DNA from 3 places in the Mycolicibacterium tokaiense genome. Region 3 is predicted to be linked to each of the others. Evidence: predicted binding sites of a transcription regulator. Region 3 holds the regulator's gene; each other region holds the start of a gene.

Region 1 (10,217 bases), 3.4 Mb from region 3:
TGGCCGTCAGGACCTGATCGAGCGATGCGTAGCGCTGCGGCGCGGAGACCCGCAGGCGCCAACCGTACGCGAGCCCGAGCAGCAGCGGCGCCAACAAGACCGACACCAGGGCGAGGCCCACGCTACCGCTGACTCCGAGCAGGACATCGAGGTTGCGCAGTGCCGCAACGATAATCGCTGTCAGTGCGGCGGTCGCCAGGGCCGGAGCGATCACCGTGTGCCACGGTCGGCGATCCACCCCTGTGCGGCGGAAGAAGGCGAAGATGGCCACCGACGCGATGGTCTGCGACAGGATCACCCCGATCGTGCCGATTCCCCCGATACCCGCGAAGAGCGTCACGATCGGGTCCAGATGCGCGACGGCCGCCACCACGATCACGGCCGCGACAATGCCCGACTGCACGGCGGACGCGACATACGGTGTCTGGCGCGACCTCAGCGTGCGTCCCAACGGCGACCACACGAGCTGTTGGCGTCCCAGGGAGAACAGATACCGGGACACGTTGTTGTGGAACGTCAGAATGGCGGCGAACATCGCCGTGACGATCAGGATCTGGAACACCGTCGCCACGTTGCCACCGATGAAGCGTCCGCTGACGTAAAAGAGGAAGTCACCACCCTGCTCCGCGGCAGCATCTTTCGCCACCGGCAGCCCCAGCGCATTCACCAGGATCCACGCGGTGACTGCGTAGAGCACGCCCATGAACACCACGGACAGATACGTCGCCCGCGGAATGGTGCGGCGGGGGTCCTTCGCCTCTTCCGAATAGATGGCCGTGCCCTCGAAGCCGATGAACGCGCACACTGCCAACAGGATCGAGATCCCGAACGCACCGGAGAACACAGCATGGGGTGCAAAGGGTTCTAGCGAGTAGGACGAGACCGACACGTCTCCCCGGAACAGGCTGAAGATCACCAACGTCGCGATCATGACCAGTTCGGCGGTCATGAACACACCCAGCCAGCGGGCACTCGAGTGGACCCCCTGGATGCCCAGCGCCGTGCACAGGATCAGTCCCAGCAGCGCCAGCAGCCACCACGACACGTCGATCCCGAAGTGCGAGCTGAGCAGCGAATTCAGGTAGAACCCGAAGCCGCCGAAGAGCGCTGCTTGAATGGCGATGTAGGAGAACATCGTCAGGAAGGCCGACCCGAGCCCGAGTTCCTTGCCCAGGCCCGCGGTCACGTAGGAATACAGCGCGCCCGCGTTCGCGATGTGCCTGCTCATGGCCACGTATCCAACCGCGAACACCAGCAGCGCCGCTGCTGCCAGCACGAAGGCACCCGCGGCTCCGATGCCGTTGCCCAGCCCGATGATGATCGGCAGCAGCCCGACCACGACCGTGAACGGCGACGCCGCCGCGATGACGTAGAAGAAGATGCTCGACACCCCAAGCACGTTCTTCTTCAGGGCGTCACGGGCGTCGCCCGCGCTCTCATCGACCATGTTCCCGCCTGACGTTGAATTTCACTCAATGACATTTGACTTCGTCTAGCGAAAACTCTAGGACGAGCGGGGTACGCGGTCAATGGACGATGCCGCTGCCGATGATCCGCCGTCATGCAATACGAGCCGAGCTGATCGAGCCGGCTCCACGTTCAGGTGAGCAACAATCGTGGTCCGGCGAAGCTCCTGTGGCCCACTCGGCGGGATTCCAGGATCCCGCCCTGGTCAACCGCCTGATCGACGATTCCCCAACGCAGAGCCAACAGCCCCGCGCGTACCGTCGACACCATGACCCAGGCACCCGCCTCACCACCGCTGCACATGCAGCGCGTCGGCTTCGACCCCATCCCCACCCTCGGCGAGATCCGGGAGGCCGAGGGCGTGCGCACCGTCGTCAACGCCTTTGGCATGCCGGTGTATCTGGTGACCCGCCACGACGACGTGAAGACGGTGCTCTCGGATCCGGAGAGGTTCTCCAACGAGCGACCCCCGGGGTTCTTCGTCCCCGGGGCTCCCGAGATGTCCGAGGAAGAGCAACGCGCAGCCCAGTCTGGCAACCTGCTGGGCCTGGACCCGCCCAGGCACACCCGGTTACGCCGCATGCTCACCGGCGAATTCACCGGCCGCCGGATGAAGCGCCTGGAGCCGAGGATCACCGACATCGTGAGCCAGCATCTGGATGCCATGGAAAAGTCCGGTTCACCACGTGATCTCGTGACCGACTTCGCGCTGCCCATCCCGTCACTGGTGATCTGCGAGTTGCTGGGTGTGCCCTACGACGACCGCGACGATTTCCAGCACCGCACCAGCCGCCAGCTCGACCTGTCGATCCCGATCGAGGAGCGCTTCGAGCTCCAGCGCGCCGGGCGCGCGTACATGCACGCGCTGGTGGCCGGCGCCCGTCGCTCCCCCGGCGACGACATGCTCGGAATGCTGGTGCGCGAGCACGGATCCGAGCTCACCGATGACGAGCTGGTGGGCATCTGCAACCTGCTCCTGGTGGCCGGCCATGAGACCACCTCCAACATGCTCAGCCTGGGCACGCTGGCGTTGCTGCGGCACCCGGATCAGCTGGCCCTGGTTCGTGACGACCCCGATGCGGTGGGTCCGGCGGTGGAGGAGCTGCTGCGCTGGCTGTCGATTGTACACTCCGGCATCCCGCGCATCACCACCACCGACGTCGAGATCGCGGGCGTGCAGATCCCCCGGCACCAATTGGTGTTCGTCTCGCTGCCGTCCGGCAACCGCGACCCGAGCTTCATCGACAACCCGGAGGTATTCGACATCCGCCGCGGCGCCATGGGACATCTGGCGTTCGGCCACGGTGTCCATCACTGCCTGGGTGCACCGCTGGCGCGTATGGAGATGAAGATTGCCTTTCCGGCTCTCCTGCAACGCTTCCCGACCCTGCGCCTCGACGAACCTTTCGACGACGTGGCGTTCCGGTCTTTCCACTTCATCTACGGGCTGCAGTCTCTTCAGGTGGCCTGGTGAGGGTGCGCGCCGACCGCGACGTCTGCATCGGCGCCGGGGTCTGTGTGATGAACAGCGAGGCGGTCTTTGATCAGGACGACGACGGCATCGTGGTACTGCTGGTCGACGAGGTACCCGCGGCCGAGCAGGGCAACGCGCGGAAAGCCGTGCAGCTCTGCCCCTCCGGAGCGCTCAGCATCGTCGAATGAACGGGCGTTGACACTGCACTGAGCGCGAAGAAGTGCGAGTGGCGCTCGCGGTGAGTGCAGTGTCGACGAGGTGCGAAAACCCCTGTGTCACTTGAGTATCGGGCGTAACATCACGCGAATTTTGAGTTCCTAAGCGATGTCAAGTCATGAGGCGGCTTCTAGACTGTGGTTGACGGGCCGGTGGATTGGAGCGCTTGGCGACTCCTGTTGTCCCCGGCCCGTCCTTCCTTTGAGTCGCTGTGTGCGGCGGGTGTCGGCGGCCTTGACTCGAATCTTCTGGTCGACGCGGTGGTGGGCGGTGACCAATTTTCGGCCTTCGTCAGCGTGGATGGGTCGGCCGTCGATATCCCGCATTTTGTAGGGCTGACCTGTGCGGAGGCAGGTGGCGATACGGGTCAGCAGTATGGTGGCGATGTGGCAGAGCGCTGAGTCATGATGACGCTCGGTTTGCATGAGCCGTTTGTACTTGGCGGCCAACTGGGGATCGGTCTTGCGGGCATGATCGGCGGCGGCGAAGAGCGCTTCCCGCAGCAGCGGATCGCCGGCCTTGGTCAATCCGGTCTGTTGATGGGTTTGCCCGGACTGGTTGAGCTTGGGAATCAGCCCGGAGTAGGCGCGGATGGCAGCTAACGAGTGGAATCGGTGGGGGTCCCCGAGACGGCCGGCGATGACGGCGCCAATGATCGGACCGACGCCGGGCGCGGAGGCGATGATGCCGTTGGGGTCGGCTTCGGCGTAGAGGTTGGCGGCTCGTTCATCGAGGTCGTCGATTTGTTCGGTCAACGCAAGGGCTTGTTCGGCTTCTACGGCGATATCGGCGGCCAACTCGGCGAAATCGATGCGCGCGTCGTCGCCAGAGCCCCACAGCTGCAACGATTCCCGAGCTGCAGCGAGGATCGCGGTGGCGTAGGTTTCACGCCAGGCGCCGCGGGAGTGGCGGATCAGGAATCGGGTCAGCCGTGCATGTCCGAGGCGGATCACTGTGTTGGGATCGGCGTAGCGGGCCAGCAGTTCTAGGGCGGTCTTGCCGAATCGGGCACTCAAGGCGTCGTACCAGGCCGGGCCGAGCAACTCCAGTTGGGCATCGAGGCGTTGAAAGACCGCGGTGCGGCGTTTGACGATGGATGATCGGATTTTGACGATCCGGCGCAGTGGCTCAGCCGGGCCGCCGCCGGTGTGATCGCGCAATCCTTCGGGGTGCAGGAGTGGCAGCCGGGCCAGCATTTTGGAGTCGAGGTGGTCGTTTTTGGCGTGTTTGGAGTAATAGGCTCGTAGATCGGCAGATTGCGTCGTGGGAACCATGGACACTCGTGCACCTCGGTGGCGGAACCACGATGCCAACGGCGCCCAGGCGTTGCGGGTGGGTTCCATGATGATGCGTACGGTGTCGCGCTTCTTTAGTCCGCAAGCGGTCCAGAGCTTCGAGTTCATCGGGGCGAGTGAAGAATCGCCGACCTGTCCAGACGAAGGTCCCGTCAGGGCGCGCCAGGGACGCTTGATGAGCAGCCCTGCAGGCGACATCAATGCCTAGGATCAGTTCCATGCCATGTCCTTTCGATCAAGTGGGTGGTTAACCTGCGATCGAGGCTGGCATAGCCCAGACATTCCATAAGCAGGAGTCCAACCATCAGTCGGCTCCAAGTTCCCGAACAGGGACACCAGAATCGCGCAGGTTGTGCCGCGACAGCCACTCAGAAATCAGGAATCCCAGAAGGTTCCAGTCGGTAGCCTGGCTGTCCGCGAGCACTCACTCAATCTAAATGTCGGTGCTCGCCCGTATGTTCGAGGCATGGGTTCCTCCGCTGTCGCCGATCGCGAGGCGATGCTGGCTGCCCTGGCGCAGATCGAAGAGCTGACCGCGCAGATGAATCGGTTGTCGATCGACGCGTTCTCCGATGCCGAGTTGTTGAATGTGCAGCAGCGTCGTGAAGCCGTGCACCGCGCCCAGCCGGTGTTCGATCATCGGGTGTATCAGCGGATCACCTCCCAGAGCGCACCGATCTCCCTGGGCGCCAAGAATTACGCGGCAGTGCTGTCGCAGCGGTTGCGGATTTCCAGCTCGGAGGCGCGCCGCCGGTTGGATGAGGCGGCGCTGTTCGGGCCGCGGACCTCGATCACCGGTGAACCGATGGCACCCTCCATGCCCACGTTCGCGCGCGGTCAGGCGCAGGGGTTGATCGGCGCCGAGCACATCAAGCATGTCCGGTGGTTCTTCCGTGAGCTGCCCGGCTTCGTGGACTTCCAGACCCGGGCCAACGCCGAAGAACAACTGGCCCAGCATGCCTGCGAACTCGGCCCCGAAGCGTTCCGGACAGCCGCAGCGCACATGCTCTATCTGCTGAACCAGGACGGGGAACTCTCCGATGAGGACCGCCAGGCCCTGGCCTACATCCGGGTCGGCAAGCAGCGCCCCGACGGGATGCGGCCCTTCGAAGGCTTGTTGACTCCGGAGGCGTGGGCCACCCTGGAGCCGCTGCTGGAGCGCAACGCCGCCCCGGGGATGTGCAACCCGGCTGACGAGCAACCCTGCCTCGACGGTGAGCCCACCGAAGAGCAGATACGCAACGACACCCGCACGGCCGGCAAACGGAACCACGACGCGCTACTGGCGTTGTGCCAGCGCATGCTCACCACGGCGACCGGCACCATCAACGGCCTGCCCGCCACCGTCGTCATCACCGCCAGCCTCACCGATCTGGAGAAAGGCACCGGCCACGGGCTGACCGCCGGCGGCACGAGGCTGCCCATCGCCGACGTGCTCAAGTTCGCTGCGCACTCGAGGCCCTGGCTGGCGCTGTTCGACGGCAAGGGCCTGCCCCTGCACCTGGGCCGGGCCCGCCGCACCGCGACCCTGGCCCAGCGCCTGATGCTGCTGGCCAAACACCGCGGCTGCACCATGCCCGGCTGCAGCGCGAGTGCCTACCGCTCCCAGGTGCATCACGCCAACCAAGACTGGAAGGACGGCGGGCGCACCGACATCGAGGACCTGACGTTGGCGTGCGGACCGAACAATCGCATGGTGGAGACCGCCGGCTGGACCACAAGGAACCGCCCCACAGACGGCGTCACCGAGTGGATACCGCCCCCACACCTCGACTGCGGGCAATCCCGCACCAACAACCTCCACCACCCGGAACGGATCATCGACCCCGGCGACGACCCATAGCAGATCGGGCCCAAAGTCGCTCGCCGACAGCGGAATTACCGCCCGACGGGTCAGTCGCCGTCGCGGTGCAGGTCGATCAGCCCGGCCTTGCTCAGCGCGAGCACGCTGACGATCAGCACCCAGACCGGGAACGCCAGCGTCAGCCACACCGTCACGTCACTGGCCACCAACAGCGTCAGCGCCACCACGTAGGTGAAGATCACCAGCCCCCGCGACACCAGGCCGGTCTTGAGCCAGATGGTGGCCAGCGACATCATGAACACCGCTGCCATTCGCAGGGCGTAGGTCTTCGACAGCGCGATCAGCAGTGCCTGACCGAACACGTGCACATCGGCTCCGTAGTCGGCGCTGCGGCTGGCCACCAGCGCCACCCCCACCGCAGACGACACGAAGATCATCGCGAGGAACAGCAGCCCACTGCCCAGGAAGACCGAGGCGAAGAACTTGTCCTCGAACCTGCCCAATCCGTCGCGCACCACTCCGATGAACCACAGGAAGCAGATGCCGGCGAACGGCATCAGCACCGCCGCCGCGCGCACCTTGCCCTCCGAACCCTCCACCCACTGCGCGCCCGGCTGGGCGCCTTCGGGAAGTGCGGTGTGGATCAGCGCGATCGCGACGCCGAACAGCACGGCGAACAACACGCCGGCCAGGCCAGCCGCGCGTGGGGTGGACAGCCGGCGCACATCGCGCTCGGGACGTTCGGTGGTCACGTGATCATGGTGCCGCCGAACTGCACGGGGTGCGGTATTTCAGGGCAAAACGCCGCACTGCCTGCAGTCTCGGCGCCGACCCGTCAGGGCTGGCCGGCGAGCAGACGCACCATCAACCCGTTGGCCTCGGCGAGCACATTGCCGTCGGGGTCGCGCAACTCGGCGTTGACGAACGCCTTGCGGCCGTCGGTCTCCCGGATCCAGCCGCGCGCGGTCAGCGTGGTGTCGATGGGCGTGACCTTGCGGTAGTCGACGTGCAGGAAGGCGGTGCGGCTGATCGGCCGGCCCGCGGCGTGGATCACCATGCCGAACACCGAATCGAACAGCAGCGGCAGCACCCCACCGTGGACGGCGTGGTTACCGCCCACGTGGAAACGGCTGAACTGCACGGTCAACTCGACACCCTCGGGCTCGAAGCTGCTGAGCCGAAACGGCGGCATCAACAGGCTGCCGCCGCCGGGCAGTTCGACGACCCGGTTGGCCGGGCCCACGCCCTCGGCGGCCTCGAAGGGGGCCAGCTGTTCCACCAGCGCCTCGACGCGATCAGCGGCGTCGTCCCACGTCGCACTGTCGGGGTCGGCGGACACCGCGAGGTCCTGCAGCCGTCGCATCGACGCCACGAAGCGGCCGAACCCGGGACCGGGCTGGGCGGGTTCGAAGATCGGGAACCCGCCGTGGCGGTCGTAGTCGGGGTCGGTCACGAAGCCAGGATGTCGCGGCGCACGATCGTCTGGTCGCGCCCCGGTCCCACGCCGATGCATGAAACATGGGCTCCGGCAAGCTCTTCCAGGCGCAGCACGTAGTCACGGGCCTTGGCAGGCAGATCGTCGAACTCGCGGGCTCCGGAGATGTCCTCCCACCAGCCGGGCATCTCTTCGTAGATCGGCTCGGCGCGCGCGATGTCGCTCTGGGTCATCGGCATCTCGTCGGTGCGCTTGCCGTCTATCGCGTAGCCCACACAGATGGGCACCGTCTCCAGGGACGACAACACGTCCAGCTTGGTCAGGAAGTAGTCGGTGATGCCGTTGACGCGGGTGGCGTAGCGGGCGATCACGGCGTCGAACCAGCCGCAGCGCCGGGGCCGGCCGGTGGTGACACCCACTTCGCCGCCGGTCTTGGCCAGGTACTGGCCGTACTGGTCGAACAGTTCGGTCGGGAACGGGCCCGAGCCCACCCGGGTGGTGTACGCCTTCAGAATGCCCAGCACCGTGGTGATCCGGGTGGGGCCGATGCCGGACCCGACGGCCGCACCACCCGAGGTCGGGTTGGATGACGTGACAAACGGATAGGTGCCGTGGTCGACGTCGAGCAGGGTGCCCTGGGAGCCCTCCAGCAGCACCGTCTCGCCGTTTTCCAGGGCCTGGTTGAGCAGCAACCTGCTGTCGGCGATGCGGTGCTTGAACCCTTCCGCCTCGGTGAGCAGCTGGTGCACCACCTCGTCAGGGTTGAGGGCCTTGCGGTTGTAGATCTTGACCAGGATCTGGTTCTTCAGCTCCAGGGCGGCCTCGATCTTCTGCGCCAGCAGCGCTTCGTCGAGGACGTCGGCGACCCGGATGCCGATGCGGGCGATCTTGTCCTGGTAGCAGGGACCGATGCCACGGCCGGTGGTACCGATCTTCTTGCTGCCCATGTACCGCTCGGTCACCTTGTCGATGGCCACGTGGTAGGGCATCAGCAGATGCGCGTCGGCCGAGATCAACAGCCGCGAGGTGTCGACCTTGCGCTCGTCGAGGCCCGAGAGCTCCGTGAGCAGCACACCGGGGTCGACGACGACACCGTTGCCGATGACGTTGGTGACCCCCGGTGTCAAGATCCCCGAGGGGATGAGGTGCAGGGCGAAGTTCTCCCCCGTCGGCAGTACCACCGTGTGCCCGGCGTTGTTCCCGCCTTGATAGCGCACGACCCACTGCACCCGGCCACCGAGTAGATCGGTGGCCTTTCCTTTGCCCTCGTCGCCCCACTGGGCGCCGATCAGGACGATTGCCGGCATGGCGTTTCTCCTGCGTATTGTGTTCCAGCCGGTGAGCTACCTTATCCGAACATTTGCCTGCGCATTTCGACGGGAGTGTCTTTGACCACGGTGCTGCGTTTCGGAGGGCGCCCGGTACCCCGTGCGCTGGCCGCGATTCCACGTGCGGACATCACCGAACCGGCCGACGTGGATGCGGCCACCGACGGAGTGTCGCGGGCGGTGGTGCTGGGCACCGAGGCCGATCTGGCGACGGTGCTGACGCGGCTGTTGCGGGCCGACCGCCTGGAGGTGGAGGTGGCGCACCTGCCGGGATCCCGCGGTGCGCGGCGCGCGTTACGCGCTGGGGCACAACGTGTTCCGCTGATCCGTGACGAAACCGGAACGGTGTTGGTACGACGCGCCCTGTGGCGTCCGGCGCCCGATGGCCGACTCCTGGAAGGGGAGGGCATCGTCGATGACACCGTGCTCTTCGACGGTGCGGTGGCGGGCGTGGCGGTGGAGCCCACTCACACCATGCCCGGGTTGCGGGCGCGGGTGCTGGGCTCCGGCTGGCGCTCGGGGCCTTGGGTCAGCGGCCGCGCGGCCCAGCTGGGTACGCCGGCTGCGGTGGTGGTGCGTGACGGCGTGGCGGCCCCCCGACCGGTGCGCCGCTCGACGTTCTACCGGCACATCGAAGGCTGGTTGAGGGTCACGGTGTGAGCCGCCGGTAACGTCGAAACGTGAGTCTTCGTCCCCTGGGGCAGTCGGTCCGGCCCAGCCCGGTGTTCCTCGTGATCGTCGCGTTGACGGTTCTCGGCGGGGTGCTGGCCTGGCTTGCCGCCGAATCGGTCACCGTGCTGGCCTACGCCGGGGTCTTCGTGTTCGTCATCGCAGGCTGGGTGTTGTCGCTGTGCCTGCACGAATTCGGGCACGCATACACCGCCTGGCGCTACGGCGACCACGACGTCGCAGTGCGCGGCTACCTGACCCTCAATCCGCTGAAGTACTCGAGCCCCCTGCTGTCGCTGGGCCTGCCGCTGCTGTTCATCGCGCTCGGCGGGATCGGCCTGCCGGGCGGGGCCGTCTACGTCCAGACCGCGGGGATGACCCCACGTCAGCGCACCGTGGTCAGCCTGGCCGGGCCGTTGGCCAACCTGGTGCTGGCGGTGCTGCTGCTGACCTGCGCCCGACTGTTCTACGACGCCGCACACGGGGTGTTCTGGGCCGGTGTGGCGTTCCTGGGCTTCCTGCAGGTGAC
Region 2 (10,217 bases), 810 kb from region 3:
CCATCTCCACCACCGACTGCAGCACCCGACCGCCGTCGAAGAGCTGCGCGGCACCCGCCGCCAGACTGGCCAGCCCGGAGGTGACGGCGGCGAGTTGGTCGGCGCGTTCGGGAGGCAGGTGCGCGCTGGACGCGATCAGCAGACCGTCGACCGACACCAGCACCGCGTGCGCCACCCCCGGGATGTCGCGGGCGAACTTCGACACCAGCCAGTCCAGCGGGTTCTCCTGCGACGCTGTCATGTCTGATCGGGTCCTTCGGTCGGGGTGTCGCTGCCGTGGGTGCGCCCGGCTTGGACACCGGAGAAGTGTGCACCCAGGGACGCGCGAATGGCGTCGGGGTCGCGTTCAGAGGTCTGTTCCGGCGCACCGGCCGACGTGCCGCCGGGCACCAGGCGTGCCCCGGGCCGGCGCACCGGCAGCCCGTGGTCGGTGTGCGTCTCGACGGGCACGTCCTCGACCTCGGCCGCGGTGGCCCAGCCGTTGTCCCACACCGACTTCCAATCCTGTGGGGTGGCCAGCTGCTGCAGGTCTTCGGGGTCCACCAACCACTCGGACATCATGTTCTGGTAGATCAGGTCGACGTCGGAGGTGGCGGGCTCGGCCGGCTCGGGTTCGGTGTGCCCAGTCTCCTCCTGGGTTTCCCACTGCGCGCGCCTGCGGGAGGAGAAGAACTCGGAGGTGTCGGCGGGTGCGCCGCTGCGCGCGGCACCCTCACCGGGCCACCAGGCGGGCTGCTCATCGGCAGCCGGGGGCTCGCCGGTGATGCCGCTGGATCCCGGCGTCCGGCGGGGCAGCGCAGTGCCGGATTCGTCAGCCGGCTCGGGCACCGGGGCCTCGAACAGCGACGGCGCAACAGCCGGGGGCGCGGGTTCGGGTTCGGGCTCGGGTTGCGGGGCGACGGTGACGTTCTCGAGCAGTTCTGGCGGGACGTAGAGCTGGGCCTTGGTCCCGCTGCCGGTGTCGCCGACCAGTAGTTGCACGGTCATGCCGTGCTGGCGCGCGAGCCGGCCCACCACGAACAGGCCCATGTGCCGTGCGCTGTCCGGGGTCACCTCACCGCCGGCGGTCAACCGCATGTTGGCGATCCGCAGGTCGCCGTCGGTCATCCCCAGGCCGTCGTCCTCCACGTCGACGAGGACACCGCCGTTGCTGGTGTGCACGGCATTCACCCGGACCTGTGCGCTGGGCGGTGAGTACCGCAGGGCGTTGTCGATCAGCTCGGCCAGCAGATGTACCGCGTCACCGGCGACGGAGCCGACCACCGAACAGTCGGGCACGGCGCGGGTGTGCACCCGCTGATAGTCCTCCACCTCGGAGGCAGCCGCCGCGATCAGCGAGGCCAGCGGCTCCGGGGCGCTGTGTTCGCGGCTGATCTGGGCGCCGGCGAGCACCAGCAGGTTGGCGCCGTTGCGGCGCATCCGGGTGGCCAGGTGGTCGAGCCGGAACAGGCTGTCGAGACGTCCGGGGTCCTCTTCGTTGCGCTCCAACCGGTCGATCAGCGACAACTGTTGGTCGACAAGCGATTTGTTGCGTCGCGACATGGTTTCGAACATGTCGTTGACGGTCACCCGCAGCCGCGCCTCGTCCCCGGCCAGCAGCAGCGCCTGGGTGTGCAGTTCGTCGACCGCGTGTGCCACCTGCCCGATCTCCTCGGTGGTGTGGATGGGCAGTGGGTCAGGCTCGCGTTCGTCACCGGCTTTGACACGTTCGATCTCGTCGACCAGGTCCCGGTGGGCGATGCTCAGCGCGCCGTCGCGCAGCCGCCGCAGCGGGCGGGTCAGCGAGCGGGCCACCAGGACGACGATCAGCACCACCAGCAGGAAGGTGAGCACCACCACCGCGGCGTCGCGGATCGCGTCAGCACGTGCGTCGGCGGCCTCGTCGCGCACTGCGGCGGTGATGCCCGAGGCGGTGTCGTCCACCAGGCGCGCCGCGATGTCGTCGGTGGTCTGGATGGACTGCAGCAGTTGCGGGTTACCGGTCAGCGGGGCTGCCGGGTCGGACAGGATGTCGAGCCGCTGCACCATCTGCGAGCGCAGGGCGGCGGCCTCCTCGGAGGTCGGGCCCAACAGTTCGGCCATGCCGCGCACGGTGGACGGTTCGGTGCCGGCCAGTGCCACCATCGACGACCGCAGCTCCGGTTCGCCCACGGCGCCGCCGGACTGGACCAGCAGGCGCTGCATGGCCATCTGGCCGCGCGCACCGACCGCCCGCGCCAGGCCCTCGGCCTGCACCCGGACGGACTCATCAGCCCCCCGCACCGAGCCGGTGATCGCGGTCTCGGCGGTCAGCAGCAAGGGGGAAAACGAACTCACCTGCTCGGGCAGGTACGAGCTGCCGGCGTCGGCAACCAGCTGCCGACCCAGCGTCAGCAGATCGGTGACCGCGAGGCGGACATCGGACACCGGGTCGACGGAATCCACCCGCTCCTGCAGTTCGGTGCTGCGGGCCTGGTAGTCGGCATCGGCGGTGGCGGTGTCACCGCCGGATGCGGTGGCCACCAGCGCATCCTGCAGCGCCGCCATGTAGTCGTCGATCGCGGGCACCAGCTCGGTGCGGTCCGCAGCCGCTGCCAGGTCACGTGCCTCCACGGCACTGGCGTACACCCGGACGCCGCCGAACACCGCGGCCAGCAGCAACGGGATCGCCGCGATGGCCGCCACTTTCCAGCGCACCGGCCAGTTGCTCAGTGACCAGCGGGCCGGCTTGCGGATGACGGGTCCGGCCGGCGGGATCAACCCGGGCTGGTCGAACATGGGGGCGGGTGAATCGTGGGTCACCGCGACGCGTCCGTGTCCCGGGGCGCGCAATGCTGCGCGCCGCCGCGTGGTGTCTGCGCCTGATTCATGTGACTTTCCTGCTAATTCGACCCGCGCGTGTGCTCAATTCGCCTGGCAATTCTTGAAGTATGACAGGGCAGGGACGGCGACTGCACAGTTCTGCATGAACAGCGCGACCGCCCCGGTGCCGCGAAAGTACGGAAAACCGATCCGGAGCAAACAATTCGTGATCGAACTGACATCATCGGGTGATGTTCCGATTGATGTTCTATTCGCCCCGCATCGCACCCAACACCGGAAATGCAATTCGGATGGTCGCGGCGACGGGTGCTGCGCTGCATCTGGTGGAACCCCTCGGATTCGATCTCTCCGAGCCCAAATTGAGACGTGCCGGTCTGGACTATCACGACCTCGCGTCGGTGACGGTGCACCCGTCGCTGCCCGCCGCGTGGGAGGCTCTGCAACCCCGTCGGGTGTACGCCTTCACCGCGCACGCCACCACGTCCTTCGCCGACATCGCCTACCAGGCCGACGACGTTCTGATGTTCGGACCCGAACCCACCGGCCTGGATCAGCAGACCCTGGCCGACCCGCACATCACCGAGCGGCTGCGGATCCCGATGCTGGCGGGCCGGCGGTCGCTGAACCTGTCCAACGCGGCGGCGGTGGTGGTGTACGAGGCCTGGCGCCAGCACGGTTTCACCGGCGCCGTGTAGTCACCAGGTGTCCCAGTGCGCCAGGTCGGCGGCGGGCAGCCGCTTGGCCTTCTTGAAGTCGGTGCCCTTGGTGTAGGCGATGGGGAACAGCCCACCCTGGGAGTACTTCTCGAACGGGATACCCAGGATGTCGGCGACCTGCTTCTCCCCGTCGCCCATCAGGTGCAGCGTGGTCCAGGCCGACCCCAGCTCACGGGAGCGCAACGCCAGCATGAAGCTCCACACCGCGGGCAGCAGTGAGCCCCAGAACCCGGCGCTCATCCCCGCAGGTGCTCCGTCGGGCCTGCCCTCCAGGCACGGGATCAGCATCACCGGCACCTCGTGCAGATGCTCGTTGAGGTACTTGGCCGAGTCGACCACCTTGGGGGTGCGTTCGTCGCGGGCGTCGCCGTAGCTGGGCTTCTCCTGCTCCAGATACGGCGTCGCGGCGATCCGGTACACGTCGGCGATGGCCTTCTTCTTCTCGGCATCCTCGACGAACATCCACTGCCAGCCCTGGGAGTTGGAGCCGGTGGGAGCTTGCAGCGCCAGATCCAGGCATTCCAGCAGCACTTCCCGCGGTACCGGCCTGTCAAAATCCAGCCGTTTGCGAACCGAGCGCGTGGTGGTGAGCAGTTCATCGACAGTGAGGTGCAGGGTCATGATCGGAGACTACATTCGCACCCATGACCGCTGAACTGACTCCGGAAGTCACCGAACGTCTCACGGGCGACGACTTCGGATGGCTGACCACCGTGGCCAAATCCGGGCTGCCGGTACCCAGGCTGATCTGGTTCTTCTTCGATGGGACGGAGCTGTTCGTCTACACCATGCCGAACGCGGCCAAGGTGACCCACATCCGGCGGCATCCGCAGGTGAGCCTGAACCTGGATTCCGACGGCCGGGGCGGCGGCATCATCGTCGTCGGTGGCACCGCACGGATCGACGCCGACGGCGTCGACTGCCGCGACGACGGCCCCTACTGGGCCAAGTACGAAGCCCTCGCGGCGCAGGCGGGGCTGACCGAGGTGATGGGCGACTACAGCACCCGCCTCGCGATCAGCATCGACAAGGTATGGACCACGCCCACCGAGGGCTAACCGCAGCTGGTCAGCGGAAGTCGCGGGATTTCGAACTGACCCGCATCGACAGCTTCTCCATGTTGTCGGCGACCACGGTCACCGCGCCGGAGGCGTTCTGCACCACTCCGCGGATCACCAGCGCCGACGCCGTCTGCGCGAGTTTGCGGTGTTTGCTCCACAAACCGACCGAGCACACCACGTTCACCATTCCGGTCTCGTCCTCGAGGTTCATGAACGTCACGCCCTGGGCGGTGGCCGGCCGTTGCCGATGGGTCACCGCTCCGGCCACCAGGACCCTGGTGCCGTCGGGCACGTCCTGCAGGCCGGACGCAGGCACCACCCCCCTGGCGTCGAGATCGGCGCGCAGGAACTGGGTGGGATAACTGTCCGGCGAGACGCCGGTGGCCCAGACGTCGGAGGCGGCCAGTTCCACATCGCTCATGCCGGGCAGGGTGGGCACATGCGACGACGAGCCCACCCCCGGCAGCCGGTCGGGACGCTCGGCGGCTGCTGCGCCCGCCGCCCACAGTCCCTCGCGGCGGGTGATGCCGAAGCAGCCCAGCGCGCCCGCGGTGGCCAGGGCTTCGGTCTGCGGCACGCTGAGCTGGACCCGGCCGGTGAGATCCAGCAGAGAACGGAAGGCGCCGTGGGCATCTCGCTCGTCGACGATGCGCTGGGCCAGCTCGGCACCGATGTGGCGGACGTCGCCGAGGCCGAGGCGCACTTCCAGTCCGGCGTTCTCCAGGGTGGGGTGGGCCAGGCTGGCGTTGGCGTCCGGGCCGTGCACCAGCACCCCGTGGCGGCGGGCGTCGGCCACCAGCGTCTGCGGTGAGTAGAAGCCCATGGGCTGGGCCCGCAGCAGCGCCGCACAGAACGCCGCCGGGTGGTGCAGTTTGATCCATGACGAATAGAACACCAGCGACGCGAAGCTGAGCGAATGGCTTTCCGGGAAACCGAAATTGGCGAAGGCTTCCAGCTTCTCGTAGATCCGGTCGGCCACGTCGCCGGTGATGCCGTGGGTGTGGTGCATGCCCTCGTAGAACCGGGCCCGGAGCCGGCGCATCTTCTCGGTGGAGCGCTTGGAGCCCATCGCCCGGCGCAGCTGGTCGGCTTCGGCGGCGGTGAATCCCGCGCAGTCCACCGCCAGCTGCATCAGCTGCTCCTGGAACAGCGGCACGCCAAGGGTTTTGCGCAGCGCCGGCTCCATCGACGGGTGGTCGTACACCACGGGTTCGAGACCGTTGCGTCTGCTGATGTACGGGTGCACCGAGTTGCCCTGGATGGGCCCGGGACGGATCAGCGCGACTTCGACCACCAGGTCGTAGAACACCCGGGGCTTGAGCCGCGGCAGCGTGGCCATCTGCGCCCGCGACTCCACCTGGAACACGCCCACCGAATCCGCCTTCTGCAGCATCTCGTACACCGCGGGCTCGGACAGGTCGAGCATGGCCAGGTCCACCTCCAGCCCCTTGTGCTCGGCCAGCAGGTCGATGGCGTAGTGCAGCGCCGAGAGCATGCCCAGGCCCAGCATGTCGAACTTCACCAATCCGATTGCCGCGCAGTCGTCTTTGTCCCACTGCAGCACGCTGCGGTTCTCCATGCGCGCCCACTCCACCGGGCACACGTCGGCGATGGGCCGGTCGCAGATCACCATCCCACCGGAATGGATGCCCATGTGCCGCGGCAGGTTCTTGATCTCACACGCCAGGTCGATCACCGGTTCGGGGATGCCGTCGACGTGCTGACTCTCGGCGAGGTCACCCCACTGGCCGATCTGCTTGCTCCACGCATCCTGCTGGCCCTGCGAGAACCCCAGCGCCCGGGCCATGTCGCGGACGGCACTGCGACCCCGGTAGGTGATGACGTTGGCCACCTGGGCGGCATAGTCGCGGCCGTACTTGGTGTAGACGTACTGGATGGCCTCTTCCCGCAGGTCGGATTCGATGTCGATGTCGATGTCCGGTGGCCCGTCACGCGCCGGGGACAGGAAGCGTTCGAAGAGCAGCTCGTTGGCGATCGGGTCGACGTGGGTGACCCCGAGGGCGTAACACACCGCGGAGTTGGCCGCCGAACCCCGGCCCTGGCAGAGGATCTTGTGGTCCCGGCAGAACTGGGTGATGTCGTTGACCACCAGGAAGTACCCCGGGAAGTTCAGCCGGGAGATGATGTCGAGCTCACGCTCGAGCTGTGCGTAGGCCTGCGGAGCACCGTCGCGCGGACCGTAACGGCGGGCGGCGCCGCGCATGGTCAGCTCGCGCAGGTAACTGCCCTCGGTGTGCCCGGTCGGTACGTCGAACGGCGGTAGCTGCGGGGCGATGAGCTGCAACCCGAACGCGCACTGTTCCCCCAGCTCTGCTGCAGCGGTGACCGCGTGCGGGAACTGGCCGAACATCCGGGCCATCTCCTCACCCGAACGCAGATGCGCGCCACCCAGTGGTGCCAGCCAGCCGGCCGCCTGGTCCAGGGACTGGCGGGCGCGGATCGCCCCCATCGCCATGGCCAGCCGGCCACGCTGAGGAGCGGCGAAGTGGGCACCGGTGGTGGCGACCACACCGACCCCGAACTTCGGCGCGAGCGCGGCCAGCACCGCATTACGTTCGTCGTCGAGCGGGCCGCCGTGACCGCTGAGCTCGATGCTCACCCGGTCAGCGCCGAAGCGGTCCACCAGGTCGGCCAGGGCCTTCTCCGCGGCGTCGGGCCCACCGGCGGAAAGGGCTTGGCGGACATGGCCTTTACGACAGCCGGTGAGGATGTGCCAGTGCCCACCGGCGGCGGCGGTGACCGCGTCGTAGTCGTAGCGCGGCTTGCCCTTCTCCCCGCCGGCCAGATGCGCCGCCGAGATCTGGCGCGACAGCCGGCGGTAGCCCTCCGCTCCGCGCGCCAGCACCAGCAGATGTGGCCCCGGCGGGTCTGGGACCTCGGTACGGGACCCGTCGCCCAGAGACAGTTCGGCCCCGAAGACGGTGCTGATGTCCAGTTCCTGAGCCGCTTCGGCGAAACGCACCACGCCGTAGAGACCGTCGTGATCGGTCAGTGCGATGGCCCGCAGGTCCAGCCGCGCGGCCTCCTCGACGAGTTCCTCCGGGGTGCTGGCGCCGTCGAGGAAACTGTAGGCCGAGTGGGTGTGCAGTTCGGCATACGGCACCCGGGAACGGATCCGCCGCTCCCCTGCCGGTTCGAACGCTTCCCGCTTGCGCGACCAGGCGGGGCTGTCCCCGCCGTCACCCACCGGCTCCTTCATGGGCAGCCCGGCGCGGCGGGGTTTGCTGTTGAGCACCCGCTGCATCTCACCCCAGGTGGGCGGCCCCAGGAACTTGTCCACGTACCCGAGTGTATCGAACTGATGTTCGACTGACGAGAGGCCTTTGGTCCCCGCCCCCGGTGACCAAGCGGTCTTGGGCGCCCACCCCGCGTGGGCCGAAGATGGCGCCATGGGCAACACGGCGGTGAGCACCGATCTGATCAGCACAGCCGTCGAACTCGCAGGCCGGGCACCGTCCCTGCACAACAGCCAACCCTGGTTATGGGTGCTCGACGGCAACACCCTGCAGCTACACCTGGACCACAGCCGGCTGGTGCGCAACACCGACCACGGCGCGCGCCAGGCGCTGATCAGCTGCGGCGCCGCCCTAGACCACCTGCGGGTGGCGGCCGCCGCGGCCGGATGGCAGACGTTCGTCGACCGGTTCCCCGACCCCAACCGCCCCGAGCACCTGGTCACCGTCGAGTTCTGGCCGGCAGGTTTCGTCTCCGCGGCCACCCGCGCCCGGGCCGCCGCCATCACGCAGCGCCGTACCGACCGGCTGCCGATGCGCGCCCCGGACGACCTGAACCTGCTGGTTCCCGTGCTCACCCATCTGCTGGACGACACCGACACCCGGTTGGCCGTGCTGCCGGAGCCGCTGCTGCCCGACCTCTTCGAGGCATCCGCGCTCACCGAGGCGATGCGGCGCCAGGACGCGGGCTACGTTGCCGAACTCGACTGGTGGACCGCACCTTTCGACCTGGACCAGGGCATTCCGCCCGACCTGTTGAACGGCGTCATCGACAATGACCGGGTGCCCGTCAACCGGAACTTCCCGGCCGGCGTCCACGCCTCACACACCGACGTCAGCGCCGACGAGGCGGCGGTTCTGGTGCTCTCGACTCCGGAGGACACCAGAGCCGACGCCCTGTCCTGCGGGGAGGCGCTGTCGACGGTGCTGCTGGAATGCACCGCCGCCGGGCTGGCCACGTGCACGGTGTCGCACGTGACCGAGTTGCCTGCGGCTCGCGCGGTGGTCGCCGAGCTGATCGGCCGCAGCGGCGTGCCGCAGGTGTTGGTCCGGGTGGGTCGCGCCGCCGGTCTGACCGCGCCCCCGACGCCGACACCGCGGCGCGCCCTGTCGGACATCCTGCGGGTGCAGCGTCAGAAGTGAAACCCCATCTGCGCGGGCACCGTACTGCGGAAGGCCGCGTCGGCCATGTACAGCGCCTCATCTGACGCACTGCGAATCCGGTTGGCCGCAGCCAGATCCCGCGCCGAGTGGGTGCCCAGATAGATGCTGCCGAGCACGTCGAGATCCAGGTGCAGATCCGCCGGGGCGTCGGTCGGGACACACGTGGCCCGGCCACCTGAGATGTCGAGCGCGAACCGGCCGTCACCCACCTCGAGCACCAGGTGCGCGTCAGCGGGGTAGGTGCGGGCCTGCAGGGCCGCCGGGATGTCCATGATGCGCAGCCACAGTGCGTCCACCATCGAGGTGGTCTGCACCCGCCGCGAATCCGCCAGCAGGTAGGGCAGCGGATCGGCCGGGTGGGTGTCGATCTGCACCTCGTCGATCAGGTCGAGCCCGAGCAGCGTCCGCCACAACGCCGCGTGCGCCTGCGGGGTGACGGCGGTGACCCCGGTGCGCACCACGGCCTTGTCGCCGTGGCGCACCCGGTACAGCGCGTAGCCGTCGGGATGTAGCAGCGCGAACCAGGCGCTGCCACCGTCGCGGTCGCTGTCCCGGTCGGCCAGCACGTCATCCCAGAGCACCTGTGGGCACGCCAGCCCGCCCGGTGTGCGGCGGCGCCAGCGGTCGTAGATCTCCATGAGTTGGTCGCGGTGCTGCGCCGGAGCCACCAGGCGCACCCGGCCGTCGTCGGGGGCGTCGGCGTGGAACTCGGCCAGTCGCCGCTGCACCACCATGGAGCGCTCGATGGTGGCCGGGCCGTATCCGAAGCGACCGTAGATCCCGCCTTCACTGGCCGTCAGGGCGGCGATGGGCGCACCGGTGGCCTCGATGCGCCGGTGCAGGTCGGTCACCATGGCCCGCAGGATGCCGCGGCGGCGGTGGGTCGGGGACACCACAACCGCCGAGACGCCGGCGATGGGCAGGGTGACCCCACCCGGCACCGTGAGCTCCATGTCCAGGTAACAGGCCATGCCCACGATCTCGGGGCCGTCGGACACCACCACCGAACCACCGTCGGCCACCATCACCCGCCACGGCCGCTTGCTCTCCGGCGCCATGTAGACACCGAAACCTGTTGCCGCCAGGCGTGACATCGCCTGCTGATCGTCGTCGGTCGCCGACCGTACCGCCCATGTGGTCATTGCGTCCACAGTGCCACAGCAGCGTCGCCCGACCCAACCGATTTTCAGTCGCGGCTGATGGTCTGGCCCCGGAAGAAG
Region 3 (10,217 bases):
CAGATCAGCGCAGTGCGTCAGGTGATCAACGACGTGGTGACCGATCGCAACGGTGCTCGGCCACCGGAGCTGTTGGTGGTCAACAAGATCGATGCCGCCGGTGATCTGGCGCTGGCGCAGCTGCGTCGCGCCCTGCCCGAGGCGGTGTTCGTCTCCGCGCACACCGGCGACGGCCTGGACCGGCTGCGGCAGCGGATGGCGGAGCTGGTGGAGCCCACCGACGTCGCGGTGGACGTCACCATCCCCTATGACCGCGGCGATCTGGTGGCCAGAGTGCACAGCGACGGCCGGGTGGACGCTGCCGAGCACACCGAATCCGGCACCAGGATCAAAGGATTCGTGCCCGCCGGACTGGCGGCCGGGCTACGGCAGTTCGCGACGCACTAGCCAGCCGGAGGAGATGCGGCTATCAGCGTCGGGGGCTCGTGTGCCCGGACCGGCGGCAGGGTGCCGCTGAACTTCTCCACCTGGACCAGCACGTGGGCCCCGGTGCTCCCGCGCGCCAGCGTCGAGGTGCCGATATCGGTGGTCAGCACATTGGGGTTGCCGTGCACGCACATGCTGTCGGGGTCCGCCGGATCCAGCGGGTCGTACCAGGCGCCGGTCGGCAGCTGCACCACCTCGGGACGCACCGCCGCATCCACCACCACCCCGGCCAGGCAGCTGCCGCGGTCGTTGAACACCCGCACCACATCGCCGTGGCTCAGCCCGCGTGCGGCGGCGTCGCGCGGGTTCATCCGGATGGGTTCGCGGCCTTGAATTTTCGAGCCCTGGCTGGTGGCCCCGGTGTCGAGTTGGCTGTGCAGCCGGGTCGCGGGTTGGTTGGCGATCAGGTGTAGCGGGTAGCGCTGGGCGCGCGGGCCGCCCAGCCACTCCTGGGGGGCAAACCACGTGGGGTGCCCGGCACAGTCGTCGTAACCGAAGTCGGCGATGGTGTCGGAGAAGATCTCGATGCGCCCGCTCGGGGTGCCCAGGCGGTACGTGTCGGGATCGGCGCGGAAATCCGCCAACAGGGTCAGGCCCTCCTCGACCGGGAGCCGCAGCGATCCGGCCGACCAGAAGTCCTCGAAGGTGGGCACGGTGAAATCGAGAGTGCGCGCCCACCCGTCGTACAGATGTGCCAGCCACTGCCGCTCGGTGCGGCCCTCGGTGAACTGCTCGCCGAAGCCCAGGCTCTCGGCCAGCGCGGCGAACGTCTCATAGTCGTTGCGGGAGTTCGCAAACGGTGTCGCCAGGGCAGGCATGGCCATGAACACGGGGTCGTTGCGGGAACCGGAGAAGTCGTTGCGCTCGTAGGCGGTGGTGGACGGCACCACGATGTCGGCGTGCTTGGCCATCGCGGTCCAGTACGGGTCGTGCACCACCACGGTGTCCACCCGGGCCAGAGCGCGCCGCAGCCGGGGCAGGTTCTGATGGTGGTGGAACGGGTTGCCGCCGGCCCAGTACACGCAGCGAATGTCGGGGTAGGTCAGCGTCAACCCGTTGAACTCGAACCGCTCGCCGGGATGCAGCAGCATGTCGCTGACGGCGGCGACCGGAATGAACGTCTGCACCGGGTTGACGCCCTGGGGCAGCACCGGCAGGCGGCAGCGGATGGGCGGTAGGCCCGGTTCGTTCATGGAGCCGTAGCCGTGGCCGAAACCGGCTCCGGTGAGCCCGATCTGGCCGAGCATCGCGGCCAGCGTGAGCCCCATCCAGGGTGCCTGCTCGCCGTGCTCGGTGCGCTGCAGTGACCAGCTGACCGTCACGATGGTGCGCCCGGCGGCCATCTGCCGGGCCAGCGTGCGCAGCGTGTCCGCGGGCAGACCGCAGATCGGGGCCGCCCACTCCGGTGACTTGGGCACCCCGTCGTCGAGGCCCAGCAGGTAGCGCTCGAATCGGGGGTACCCGACGCAGTAGGTTGCCAGGAAATCCCGGTCGGCCAGGTTCTCCTGCGCCAGGACATGGCCCAGCGCGAGCATGATGGCCACGTCGGTGCCCGGTACCGAGGGCAGCCAGGTGCAATCGCCGTCGACGTCGTCACGCAGCGGGGAGAACGAGACGATGCGCCCGCCGCGCGCCCGCAGCCGGTTCAGGGCGTCCCGCGCCGGATGTGCAGTGGTACCACCGTGATTGACGGCGGTGTTCTTCATCGCGATGCCGCCGAAGCACACCATCAGGTCGGTGTGCTCGGCGATGACGTCCCAACTGGTGGACCGCTTGAACAGGTCGTCGTGCGTGCCGACCACCCGCGGCATGATCACCCCGGTGGCGCCCAGGCTGTAGGAGTGCCGCGACGACGTGTAGCCGCCGAGCAGTTTGAGGAACCGGTGCACCTGGCTCTGGGCGTGGTGGAACCGCCCGGCGCTGGCCCAGCCGTAGGAGCCGCCGTAGATGGCCTCGTTGCCGTGGGTGTCGACGACCCGGCGCAGTTCGTCGGCCAGCAGGTCGGTCAGTTCGGCCCAGGAGACCGCGACGAAGTCGTCGGCCCCCCGCCGGTCGGTGGGCCCGGGGCCGTCGTCGAGCCAGCCCCGGCGCACCGCGGGACCGGCGATCCGGGCACGGTGACGCAGTGACCCCGGCAGATTGCCGAGTAGCGGGGAGGGGTCCACGTCGCCCGCCGGGGCCTGTACGGCGGTGATGTCACCATCGGCGACCTGTGCGTGGAAAGCGCCCCAGTGGGTGAGGCCGGAGCCGGACATGCGGGGAGTTTACGAGGTGGGAGCCGACCGCATTTGCCGACCAACCACCCGGTTGGTATATCGTCAGTGGCAAGACGTATTGTCGAAATCCCCGGAGGTCTCATCATGGGTAGTGCCGTCAAGTACCAGCGCACGCTGTTCGAGCCGGAGCACGAACTGTTCCGCGAGTCCTACCGTTCCTTCCTGGAGCGCCACGTCGCCCCGCACCACGAGAAGTGGGAGAAGGACAAGATCGTCGACCGCAACGTGTGGCTGGAGGCCGGCAAGCAAGGCTTCCTGGGCATGGCCGTGCCCGAGGAGTACGGCGGCGGCGGCAACGACGACTTCCGCTACAACTGCATCCTGACCGAGGAGACCACGGCGGGGCGCTACAGCGGGATCGGTTTCGGGCTGCACAACGACGTGGTGGCGCCCTACCTGCTGCGCCTGGCCACCGAGGAGCAGCGTCAGCGCTGGCTGCCGGGTTTCTGCAGCGGCGAGCTGATCACCGCGATCGCCATGACCGAACCCGGCACGGGCAGCGACCTGCAGGGCATCAAGACCCGCGCGGTCAAGCAGGACGACGGCAGCTGGGTGCTCAACGGCTCGAAGACGTTCATCACCAACGGTATTCACTCCGACCTGGTGATCGTCGTCGCGCAGACCGACCCCGACAAGGGTGCGCAGGGCTTCTCGCTGCTGGTTGTCGAGCGGGGGATGGAAGGCTTCGAGCGCGGGCGTCACCTCGACAAGATCGGCCTGGATGCCCAGGACACCGCGGAACTGTCGTTCACCGATGTGAAAGTGCCCGCGGAGAATCTCCTCGGCGACGAGGGCATGGGTTTCATCTATTTGATGCAGAACCTGCCGCAGGAGCGGCTCAACATCGCCGTCATGGCAGCCGCAGCGATGGAGGCGGTGCTCGACGAGACCATTCAATACACCAAGGAGCGCAAGGCTTTCGGCAAACCGATCGGCAGCTTCCAGAACAGCCGGTTCACCCTGGCCGAGCTGGCCACCGAGGCCACCGCGGTGCGGATCATGGTCGACGAGTTCATCCGGCTCCACCTCGATGAGAAGTTGACCGCCGAACAGGCCGCCATGGCCAAGTGGTGGACCACCGAAGCGCAGGTGCGTCTGGTCGACCGGTGCCTGCAATTGCACGGCGGTTACGGCTACATGCGTGAATACACCGTCGCGCGCGCATTTCTCGATGCACGCGTGCAGACCATCTACGGCGGGACCACCGAGATCATGAAAGAGATCGTGGGTCGCAGTCTCGGGGTCTGAGCCCCCCAATAGCACAACATCATGCGCGCAAAACGCATCCGGCCTGCACGTGAATTCGGTATGAGGTGGGTATTGTCGTCGAAATGACGGCGATATGGCCATATTGTGCTCGGCTATTGTCCGTGAGTTGACGGAATTGGCTTTTCGGGCACCGGCCGGTAAACGCGGGGAGTGGGCATGAGAACGCAGCGGAACCCATTGCGATGGGCCTTCGGAGTTCTGGCGGTGATGTGTACCGCAGTTGCCTTCGTGGTGCCGTCGGCTCCGGTCGCGCACGCCGACCCTCAAGGAGATGCTGTCGCCGCCATCGATGCGGCCTGGGTGGCCGCCGGCGGCGACACCTCACCGCTGGGTCCCAAGGTGGGCGGGGTGTACCCGGCGGGTGCGGGCTTCGGACAGGACTTCGCCAGCGGCGCGATCTTCTTCTCGCCGGGCACCGGGGCCCGGTCCATGTTCGGCGCCATCCTGGACAAGTACCGCGCCGTCGGGGGGCCCGCCGACAGCGGCCTGGGCTTCCCCAACATCGACGAGGGTCCCGGCCGCGCGCCGGAGAGCCGCAACGTCACGTTCGACTCGCCCGAGGGTGCGGTGATCTTCTGGACCCCCGCGACGGGGGCATGGGTGGTGCGCGGGATCATCAACGCGGCCTGGGACCGCCTGGGCGGCTCGTCCGGGCCCCTCGGTGTCCCGACCGGCGATGAAACGTACAGCGGCGAAACGATTTCCCAGACCTTCGCCGGCGGACAGATCAGTTACGACACCGCCGCCAAGACGTTCACCACCACACCGCCCGAACTCGCCGGACAGCTCGCGGATCTGCCGCTGCCCGACGACGCCACCAGCGCGATCAACGTGGCCTGGCGGGTGGCCGGTGGCCCCACCGGGCAGTTGGGCGCCAAGACCGGCGACCAGTACGCAGTGGGCGACGGCGGGGCCGGCCAGGACTTCAACGGCGGCAAGATCTTCTACTCGCCCGACACCGGCGCGCACATCGTCAGCGGCACCATCCTGGAGAAGTACGAAGAGGCGGGCGGGCCCACCGGGGAGCTCGGTTTTCCCGTCACCAACGAAGCCGACGGTGACATCCCGGGCAGCCGCGTCAGCACGTTCGGCGCCGAGGGCGAACCGGCCATCGTATGGACACCTGAACACGGTGCGGTGATCGTCCGGGGCCCGATGAAAGCAGCGTGGGACGAACTCGGTGGCAGCGGCGGTGATCTGGGTGTACCGATCGCCGATCAGACCGGCGACGACACCATCACGCAGAACTTCAGCGGTGGCCAGGTCACCTACAACAGCTCGAACAACACGTTCAGCACCCAGCCCCCGGAGCTGGCCGAGCGGCTCTCGGGTCTCGAGTTGGCGCAGCAGCCCGCGCCCAGCGCCACCTCGGCGCAGCCGTCGGCGCAGGACGAATCCGACGCCGAGTCCGGCGGGCAGAACTGGTACCCGTGGGCGATTCTCGGGGTGGCGGTGGTGTTGGTGCTGGCGCTGGCCGGCTTCCTGGTGGCGCGACGCCGCGGCGCCGGTGGCCCCGCGGTTGATCAGACGGGTGGCTACGGTCCGATGCCCGGTGATGACCGGAGCGAGTTCGAGCCGACTGAGTTCGAGCGGAGCGAGTTCGAGCGGGGTGGCCTCGCCGATTCGGGGGACACGCGCGACGACGCGGACCGGGGCCTGTGGGCCACGGCACCATCGGCGCAGACCAGCGGTCCGTCGACTCCCGCGGACCACGATTCCGACGACACCGCGTATCTCGCCGCGCAGCCGCCCTGGGCCAAACGCGAGCCCGGTGCGACGCCCTGGTCCGGCGCTGACGTCCCGTCGGAATCCGGCGCTGAACCGGTGAGCGGGCCGGCGCTGTTCACCCATCACGGCGCCCACGAAGGTGACGACCTCGACGCCGAGGTGGACGAGCAGGATCCCGACGATGTGGATACCGCGCCCACCCGGGTGCAGTCCGATCCCGACGCACCCTCCGGCCGGCACGCCGCCGTGCCCGCCGAGGACTCCCGGCCGCCGTGGTTGACCGACGCGGATTACGAACCGCCGGCGTCGAACTCGTTGTTCGCACCGGTGTACGGCGCCCCGCCACCGCCTGCCGACGGGCCCCTGGCCGAGCACGATCCGCGGGCCTATGGCGGAGACCATGAGCAGAGCGAGCACCAGCAGTACGACCATGGGCAGACCGATTACCCGGATTACCCGGAGTCCGACTACACCGAGCCCGTCGAGGAGACCCCGCAGCCGGAGCACTACGGCCATCCGGGGTACGACCATTCGGAATCGGACCACGGCGCCGAATCCGCCTACGACCCTCAGGATTACGCGCAGCCCGAGGAACTGGGCGCAGGTGCGGCCTCCCCCACGGGCTTCTCGTCGGCACCCCCGGCCATCCATCTTCCGCTGGAGGATCCCGACGAGGCGCCCGAGGGCTATCCCGTCAAAGGCAGCATGCGCACCGGTACTTATCACCCACCAGGCTCGGACTCCTACGAGGTGACGGTGGCCGAGATATGGTTCGCCAGCGAGGAATTGGCCGAGGCCAACGGGTTCACCAAAGCGGAGTGATCGGCCGCAAGATCTGACCCGGCCGAGGCCGGGTCAGATCTTGCGGATGACCGTGACGACTTTGCCCAGGATCGCGGCATCGTTGCCCGGAATCGGGTCGAACGCGGGGTTGTGGGGCATCAGCCACACCTGACCGCTGGTGCGTTTGAAGGTCTTCACCGTGGCTTCACCGTCGATCATCGCTGCGACGATATCGCCGTTGTCGGCCACGTTCTGTTGTCGGACCACCACCCAGTCACCGTCGCAGATGGCAGCGTCCACCATCGACTCGCCGACGACCTTGAGCAAAAACAGCGAGCCCTCACCCACGAGTTCGCGGGGGAGCGGGAAGACGTCCTCCACGGCCTGTTCGGCCAGGATGGGACCACCTGCGGCGATGCGGCCGAGCACCGGGACGAACGTGGGCTCCGGCAGCGCATCCGAACCCGCCACATCGGTGACGACCGCCGCCGCCGCATCGTCGGCTCCCCGGACGTCGACGGCGCGGGGCCGGTTGGGGTCGCGCCGCAGGTAGCCCTTGCGCTCCAGGGTGCGCAGCTGATGCGCCACCGAGGAGGTGGACGTCAGACCGACCGCATCGCCGATCTCGCGGATGCTGGGGGGATAACCCCTGGTGGTCACCGAGGTGCGGATGACCTCGAGGATGGTGCGTTGCCGTTCGGTCAACGACGGGTCTGGAGAAGTGCCGCGCCAGCCGTCCTGCGCGTCTGAGCCTGTGTCCGTGCTGTCACCCATGGCACCGAATGTAATCGCCAGAGCCACCAGAATCAAACATGTGTTCGAGGCGTGTCGCCGATCGCTGCCGTGCATCCCGGCGTGACTGCTGAGGCGGATGAGGCGAACTTTTTTGTCGGTGGGCCGGTTTATCGTTCGGCAACAGATCGATCACATGTTCGGATTCAGGCTTTTCCTTCGAACGTGTGATCGAGTAAATTCGAACACAGGAGCGAACATGGACCAGCTCGACCGCCCTCGTCACACCCGTCCCGGCCGCTCACGTCATCACGTCCCACATTCGAAAGGATCCGCCATGACCATCACCTCGACCCTGCCCCCGCGTCTGCCCCAGCCCGCTCCCGTCGGTGATCCCACCACGCTGCGGTACCGCCCCGCCGGTGAGCAGGCCCGTCGGCGCCCTGCCGAGATCCGCCCGTCCGGTGCTGCGCTGCGGCAGCGCGGCACCGGGGTGCGCGTCTCGCGGGCGCCACACCGCCGCGCCCGCGCCATCACGCCGGTCACCACGGTCGGTCTGGCTCTGCTGGCCGCCATGATCACGGTGTGGCTAGGTGCGGTGGCGGAGTTCGGCCAGGCCATCCAGGGTGGCTCGGCACCGGCGCCGGCCAAGTTGGCCGTCGTGCAGGTGCAGTCCGGGGAGACATTGCAGACTGTGGCCGCCCGCATCGCGCCGGAGGCCCCCATCGGTGAGACGGTGCAGCAGATCCGTGAGCTCAACCGCCTCGAGGGCGCAGCGGTGAACGCCGGGCAGACGCTGATCGCCCCCGTCGGCTGAGACCATGGGTCTGATGGCTGCGGCCACTGCCATGGCGGTGGCTGGCGCGTGCGCGGCGCAGGTACTCTCTGAGGCGGGGGTAACACGTGTCGAATACGGCGAAGGAGCGGTAATGCACTGTCCTTTCTGCCGGCATCCGGATTCGCGTGTGGTGGATTCCCGCGAAACCGATGAGGGTCAAGCCATTCGGAGGCGCCGCTCGTGCCCGGAGTGCGGACGCCGGTTCACCACCGTCGAGACGGCGGTGCTGGCGGTGGTCAAGCGCAGCGGTGTCACCGAGCCCTTCTCCCGCGAGAAGGTGATGCGCGGAGTGCGCCGGGCGTGCCAGGGCCGTCAGGTCGACGACGACGCCCTGAATCTGTTGGCGCAGCAGGTCGAGGACACCATCAGGGCGGCGGGGTCGCCCGAGGTTCCCAGCAACGAGGTCGGTCTGGCCATCCTCGGCCCACTGCGGGACCTCGATGAGGTTGCTTACCTACGATTCGCGTCGGTGTACCGCTCGTTCTCGTCGGCGGATGATTTCGAGCAGGAGATCCGCGCTCTGCGCGAGCACCGCCGGGTGTCCGCGTCCGGCTGACCGGTCAGGGCAGGTGCACCGTGCGAGGGCCATCGTCGACCACGCGTCCTGCGACCTGCACCCAGCCGGTGGGGGACCAGCGGGTTCGGATCTGAGATCCCTTGCCCTGCGTGATGTCCAGGTCGCGGCTCAGATGTTCGGTGATCCGCACCGCGGCAGCGCCGGTGGCCTCGTCCTCGGCGATTCCCAAGTTGTTGGCGAACATTCGCGACCTCAACGCCCCGGCATCTTCGTCGATCCATGTCCACAGATAGTGCTCCACGTCATCGGAGTAGTCCGCGGGGTCGGCGTCGGCCAACGCCTCGACTGACGCGAGCTGGTGGATGAGGAACTCAGGTGCCCATTCGGCGCGAGCGCTGATTCCGGTCAGCCCGTCGTCAGTGTCGACACCGTAGGTCACCTGCACCACCCCGGCCGGCACCTGCAGGGTGTGCACCGCGGTGCCCTGCTCGCGCAGCCACCACGCCGCGCCCACGGTCGGGTGGCCGGCAAAGGGCAGTTCGGTGACCGGCGTGTAGATCCGGACGTGGGCGGAACTGCTGTCCGCCTTCGGCGGATCGACGAATATTGTTTCGCTGTAACCCAATTCGTTGGCCAGCTGCTGGCGTTGCCCCGGGGGTACGGCATCGGCGAGCGCTACTCCCAGGGGGTTTCCGTAATTGCCCGCAGCGTCGGTGAACACCCGCAGCACAGTCACGTCGATACCCATGTACCGACTCTACGTGGCGCAGGCGGGGGTGTTTTCAGCGAGTCCGCCGACGGTGTCAGGTGGCGCTGCGCTCGTCGTGCCCCATCGCGTCCAGTACGGCCACCCTGGTATCGACGGTGCCGGAGATGGAGCGCTCGCGCACCCCGTCGCGCAGCAGCTGGCGTAGCGCAGCCTGGTCGTATTCGGCGGGTTCGGTGGTGTCGATGAAGCGCTGCACCACCTCGACGAAACGATCGGGGTCGTCGTGGAACGGAAAGTGGCCTGACCCGGCAAAGATCTCCAACTCAGAGCCGGGCATCGCGGCGTGTGCCATCCGTGCGTGACTGACCGGGATCACCACATCGCGGTCGCCCCAGATCAGTTGCACCGGAACACTTTCGGTGAGGTAACACCGGTCCAGCATGGTCACCACCTGGCCACGCCAGTCGACCACGGCGCGCAAGGTCCGGGTGAACGCCGATGAGGCGGTCGGTTCGGGCAGGTCCCGCAGGATGCGCAGCACATGGGGCAGCTCACGGCCCAGGGAGGTGTTCCCGAGCAGGCTGCCGGCCACCTTGCCCGCCACCTGCACAGCGGGCAGCACCAGAGGCAACCGCAGCAGCGCCAGCGCTTCCCCGCCCAACGGCAGGGACGCCGCCCGCAGGGCAATGTTGACGTCGTGGGTGACACCGCCTGCCCCCACCAGAATCAGGCGTTCCACCAATTGCGGGAACTGGTAGGCGAACTGCATGGCCACGCCGCCACCGAGGGAGTGCCCCACGACGGTCACCCTCTCGATGTCCAGCACACCCAGCAGGTCGCGCATCCCGTTGGCGTAGGCGGCCACCGAATAGTCGGCGCGCGGTTTGTCTGACTGCCCGTGACCCAGCAGGTCCGGGGCGATCACGGTGAACCGCTGCG

The links. The regulator LexA, encoded in region 3, represses DNA repair genes until DNA is damaged. The targets are predictions, from matches to a motif close to CGAACANNTGTTCG.
Region 1: G6N58_RS03920 (HNH endonuclease signature motif containing protein) is a predicted target of LexA. The motif match lies at 4,901-4,914, and genes of this name have one in related genera.
Region 2: G6N58_RS16845 (error-prone DNA polymerase) is a predicted target of LexA. The motif match lies at 7,895-7,908, and genes of this name have one in related genera.

Annotation. Positions count from the first base shown of each region.
Region 1 covers NZ_AP022600.1:816,253-826,469, forward strand. Annotated here, with positions in the region: gene G6N58_RS03900 (APC family permease) at 1-1,447, opposite strand, end outside; gene G6N58_RS03905 (cytochrome P450) at 1,736-2,941, shown strand; gene G6N58_RS03910 (ferredoxin) at 2,938-3,129, shown strand; gene G6N58_RS03915 (IS110 family RNA-guided transposase) at 3,274-4,560, opposite strand; gene G6N58_RS03920 (HNH endonuclease signature motif containing protein) at 4,919-6,295, shown strand; gene G6N58_RS03925 (hypothetical protein) at 6,346-7,008, opposite strand; gene G6N58_RS03930 (PaaI family thioesterase) at 7,092-7,709, opposite strand; gene G6N58_RS03935 (adenylosuccinate synthase) at 7,706-8,998, opposite strand; gene G6N58_RS03940 (peptidase M50) at 9,074-9,679, shown strand; gene G6N58_RS03945 (site-2 protease family protein) at 9,700-10,217, shown strand, end outside.
Region 2 covers NZ_AP022600.1:3,449,788-3,460,004, reverse strand. Annotated here, with positions in the region: gene G6N58_RS16870 (roadblock/LC7 domain-containing protein) at 1-241, opposite strand, end outside; gene G6N58_RS16865 (ATP-binding protein) at 238-2,781, opposite strand; gene G6N58_RS16860 (tRNA (cytidine(34)-2'-O)-methyltransferase) at 3,033-3,497, shown strand; gene G6N58_RS16855 (nitroreductase family protein) at 3,498-4,139, opposite strand; gene G6N58_RS16850 (TIGR03667 family PPOX class F420-dependent oxidoreductase) at 4,163-4,576, shown strand; gene G6N58_RS16845 (error-prone DNA polymerase) at 4,587-7,844, opposite strand; gene G6N58_RS16840 (Acg family FMN-binding oxidoreductase) at 7,990-8,976, shown strand; gene G6N58_RS16835 (GNAT family N-acetyltransferase) at 8,967-10,139, opposite strand; gene G6N58_RS16830 (APC family permease) at 10,184-10,217, opposite strand, start outside.
Region 3 covers NZ_AP022600.1:4,262,308-4,272,524, forward strand. Annotated here, with positions in the region: gene hflX (GTPase HflX) at 1-387, shown strand, start outside; gene G6N58_RS20810 (molybdopterin guanine dinucleotide-containing S/N-oxide reductase) at 384-2,681, opposite strand; gene G6N58_RS20815 (acyl-CoA dehydrogenase family protein) at 2,787-3,950, shown strand; gene G6N58_RS20820 (sunset domain-containing protein) at 4,128-6,521, shown strand; gene lexA (transcriptional repressor LexA) at 6,555-7,256, opposite strand; gene G6N58_RS20830 (LysM peptidoglycan-binding domain-containing protein) at 7,552-8,031, shown strand; gene nrdR (transcriptional regulator NrdR) at 8,144-8,608, shown strand; gene G6N58_RS20840 (PhzF family protein) at 8,613-9,317, opposite strand; gene G6N58_RS20845 (alpha/beta fold hydrolase) at 9,373-10,217, opposite strand, start outside.